One region of the Nonomuraea sp. NPDC004580 genome, then DNA from elsewhere that is predicted to be linked to it. Evidence: predicted binding sites of a transcription regulator. Region 1 holds the regulator's gene; the other holds the start of a gene.
What was found. The regulator HrcA, encoded in region 1, represses chaperone genes, less so after heat shock. The targets are predictions, from matches to a motif close to TTGGCACTCTCNNNNNGAGAGTGCCAA.
Positions count from the first base shown of each region.

Region 1 (2,188 bases):
GGGCCGCCCCCCGGGCCGACCTCGCCCTCGCCGGCGAGCTGGATGTGGGTGCCGTCCTCGACGCCCGCGGGGATGCGGACCTTGATCGTACGGCGGGTGCGCACCCGGCCGTCGCCGGAGCACTCCTGGCAGGGGTTGCGGATGATGCTGCCGAAGCCGCCGCACTGCGGGCAGGGCCGCGAGGTCATGACCTGGCCCAGGAAGGACCGCGTCACCTGGGAGATCTCGCCGCGCCCGCTGCACATGTCGCAGGTGTCGGGGTGGGTGCCCGGCGCGGTGCCGGCGCCGTGGCAGATGTCGCACAGCACGGCCGTGTCGACGGCCAGCTCGCGCGTGGTGCCGAACGCCGTCTCGCGCAGGTCGAGCTCGACCCTGATGGTGGCGTTGCGTCCCCTGCGGGCACGTGAGCGGGGCCCCCTGGCACCGGTGGCGGTGCCGAAGAAGGCGTCCATGATGTCGCTGAACGGGAAGCCCGCTCCGAAACCTCCCGCGCCGGCGCCCGCTCCCGCGCCGCCGCCGAAGGGGTCGCCACCCAGGTCGTACATCTGGCGCTTGTTCGGGTCGGACAGCACCTCGTAGGCCTGCGTGATCTCTTTGAACCGCTCCTGTGTGTCAGGATCGGGGTTCACGTCAGGGTGCAGCTCTCGGGCGAGCCGGCGATACGCCTTCTTGATCTCGTCCTGACTAGCGTCACGGCGCACCCCGAGGGTGGCGTAGTAGTCGCTGTTTGCCACTTATCGACCTCTTATGATGCAGCCAGGATCTGGCTGACGTAGCGTGCCACCGCGCGCACGGCGCCCATCGTCACGGGATAGTCCATCCTGGTCGGCCCCAGAACGCCGAGCCGGGCCAGTTGGTTGTCGCCAGAACCGTATCCGGTCGCGACGACGGATGTGCCCCTGAGGTACGGGTTTTCCGAGCCGATGCGCACGGTGAGCGCGGACGGGGTGTCTGAGGTTGTCTCGCCGAGCAGCCGCATGAGGACGACGTGCTCCTCAAGCGCCTCCAGCACGTCGCGCAGGCCGGTGGCGAAGTCGGCGCCGGCGAGGTTGGCCGCGCCGGCGAACACGATCTTCTCGTCGTGCCGCTCGACCAGCGTCTCGAGCAGCACGGAGAGGATCGTCGCCGCGGCGGGCCGGTCTTCGATCGGGAGCCTTTCCGGCAGGTCGGCCACCAGCTCGGGCACGCTGCTCAGGCCGCAGCCGTCGAGGCAGGCGTTGAGCACGGCGCGCAGGTTGGCGATGCGGTGGTCTTCGACCGCCTCGGGCAGCTCCACCACGCGCTGCTCGACGCGGCCGGTGTTGGTGATCAGCACGAGCATGACCCGCCGGTCGGTCAGCGGGACGAGCTCGACGTGCCGGACCGTCGAACGGTTGAGCGTCGGGTATTGCACGACCGCCACCTGCCTGGTCAGCTGCGCCAGCAGCCGGACCGTGCGGGTGACGACGTCGTCGAGGTCGACCGCGCCGGCGAGGAACGTCTCGATCGCCCGCCGCTCGGCCGCCGACAACGGCTTGACCTGGGAGAGCCGGTCGACGAACAGGCGATAGCCCTTGTCCGTCGGCACGCGGCCCGCGCTGGTGTGGGGCTGGGTGATGTAGCCCTCCTCCTCCAGCGCGGCCATGTCGTTCCTGACCGTCGCCGGGGAGACCTTCAGATTGTGACGCTCGGCCAGCGCCTTGGAGCCCACCGGTTCGTTGGTGGACACGTAGTCTTCGACAATGGCCCGGAGCACCGCCAGCTTCCGATCGTCGAGCACGTGCTCACCTCCTGCCTCTGTCCCTTACAGGAACGTGGTGTCTAGCACTCTGTGTTCCCGAGTGCCAAGTGTACGGCTCTCGCCCACAAGGTGCGATAACACCGCGTCCCAACTGCTGTCTGGCTTCCTGTGAGCGACAGGCCTCACACTTGCCCTCATGACCGACGATTCCCGGCCTCCGGCGTACGGCCCGCCGCCAGGCTACGGTCCGCCCCAGTACGGACCGCCCCCACAAGGACAGCCGCCGCAGGGACCACACCAGTACGGGCAACAGCCTCCGTTCGGACAGGGGCCACCGCAGTACGGTGATCCCGCTCAGTTCGGCCCGCCATCTCAGTACGGACAATACGGCCAACAGGCCCAATTTCCACCACGAATCGACTCCAAAGCCATAAAGCCCAGCCGCTGGTGGCTGGTGGCGGTCTGGGG
Region 1 covers NZ_JBEXLH010000018.1:79,116-81,303, forward strand. Annotated here, with positions in the region: gene dnaJ (molecular chaperone DnaJ) at 1-734, opposite strand, end outside; gene hrcA (heat-inducible transcriptional repressor HrcA) at 746-1,759, opposite strand; gene ABZW11_RS20490 (hypothetical protein) at 2,175-2,188, shown strand, end outside.

Region 2 (2,188 bases), on a different contig from region 1:
GAGAATTCTGGATGAATCGGGCAAGATTCGTCGTTTCGTCAACGTTTACGTGGGGGAAGAGGACGTCCGTTTCGCCGAGGGTCTCGACACTCCCGCCCCTGAGGGCGCTCAGATCTCCATCATCCCGGCGGTCGCCGGCGGCTGAGTGTCGCGGCTCACATCCAGAAGGCGCCCCTTGTGGGCGCCTTCTCCTTTTGCGGGCCTAATTCAATGTTGAACCACGTTCGGGAAGAAGAAATAGGCAGTTCCCAGATTGACTCTGTTGCCAAACCCCTCCCCACAGGTATGGTCGAGGGCGATCGTCCGGCTGATTTTCTGTTAAGTCGGGCGATTACAGGTCTCGCGGAGGAATGGGCGAGATCTGGGAGACCAGTAAGAGGAGTCGGAAGTGGCGCAGGGCACCGTCAAGTGGTTCAACGCGGACAAGGGCTACGGCTTCATCGCGGTAGACGGTGGTAAGGATGTATTCGTCCATTACTCAGCGATCCTGATGGACGGGTACCGATCTCTCGAGCAGGGACAGCGCGTCGAGTTCGAGATCACGCAGGGCCAGAAGGGACCGCAGGCGGAGTCCGTCCGAACGGTCTGATCGACATCCTGGTATGCACCGGGCGGGTTCGCACGGCAGCGCAGTCCGTGCGAGCCGTCATCTCTCTTTCGTCGACTCGCGTACGGTGAGCCGCTCAGGGCGGCTCGCCGTACCGGCGTACTGACTGACCTGGGCGGAAACGTGGGGCAGGTGGGCGTTCGCTTGCACTCGGCAGGGTAGAGTGCTAAACAGTTCGTTGGCACTCTGTGCAGCAGAGTGCCAACACCGGATCGGGACGATGGGGTCTGCCGAAGGAGATGCTGACCCATGCCGTCGCGGGCGTCGGCTCGGTCCACGACAAGCCACCCTGCATCTGGGAGGTCTAGCCTTATGGCAGCCAAGATGATCGCGTTTGACGAGGACGCCCGGCGCGGTCTCGAGCGCGGTATGAACCAGCTCGCCGACGCCGTCAAGGTGACCTTGGGCCCCAAGGGCCGCAACGTCGTGCTGGAGAAGAAGTGGGGCGCTCCCACGATCACCAACGACGGTGTGTCCATCGCCAAGGAGATCGAGCTCGAGGACCCCTGGGAGAAGATCGGCGCCGAGCTGGTCAAGGAGGTCGCGAAGAAGACCGACGACGTGGCTGGTGACGGCACCACCACGGCCACCGTGCTCGCCCAGGCGCTGGTGCGCGAGGGTCTGCGCAACGTCGCCGCCGGCGCCAACCCGATGGCCCTGAAGAAGGGCATCGAGTCCGCCGTCGAGCGCGTCAGCGAGGAGCTCTCCAAGCTGGCCAAGGACGTGGAGACCAAGGAGCAGATCGCCTCCACCGCCTCCATCTCCGCCGCCGACCCCGAGATCGGCTCGCTCATCGCCGAGGCGATGGACAAGGTCGGCAAGGAAGGCGTCATCACCGTCGAGGAGAGCAACACCTTCGGCCTCGAGCTCGAGCTCACCGAGGGCATGCGCTTCGACAAGGGCATGACGTCGATGTACTTCGTGACCGACTCCGACCGCATGGAGGCCGTGCTCGAAGACCCCTACATCCTGATCGTCAACAGCAAGGTCTCCGCCAACAAGGACCTGCTGCCGCTGCTCGACAAGGTCGTCCAGTCGGGCAAGCCGCTGCTGATCATCGCCGAGGACGTCGAGGGCGAGGCCCTGGCGACCCTGGTCGTCAACAAGATCCGCGGCCTGTTCCGCTCCGTGGCCGTCAAGGCCCCGGGCTTCGGTGACCGCCGCAAGGCCATGCTCAACGACATCGCGATCCTGACCGGCGGTCAGGTCATCGCCGAGGAGGTCGGCCTCAAGCTCGAGACCGCCACCCTCGACCTGCTGGGCCGCGCCCGCAAGGTGGTCGTGACCAAGGACGAGACGACGATCGTCGACGGCGCCGGTGACGCTGAGCAGATCTCCGGCCGGGTCAACGAGATCCGCGCCGAGATCGAGCGCACCGACTCCGACTACGACCGCGAGAAGCTCCAGGAGCGTCTGGCCAAGCTGGCCGGCGGCGTCGCCGTCATCAAGGCCGGTGCCGCCACCGAGGTCGAGCTCAAGGAGCGCAAGCACCGCATCGAGGACGCCGTCCGCAACGCGAAGGCGGCCGTCGAGGAGGGCATCGTCCCCGGCGGTGGCGTGGCGCTGCTGCAGGCCGGCGCC
Region 2 covers NZ_JBEXLH010000007.1:32,384-34,571, forward strand. Annotated here, with positions in the region: gene ABZW11_RS10545 (MoaD/ThiS family protein) at 1-145, shown strand, start outside; gene ABZW11_RS10550 (cold-shock protein) at 389-589, shown strand; gene groL (chaperonin GroEL) at 920-2,188, shown strand, end outside.
Region 2: a site for HrcA is predicted at 786-812, ahead of groL (chaperonin GroEL). Genes of this name have one in related genera too.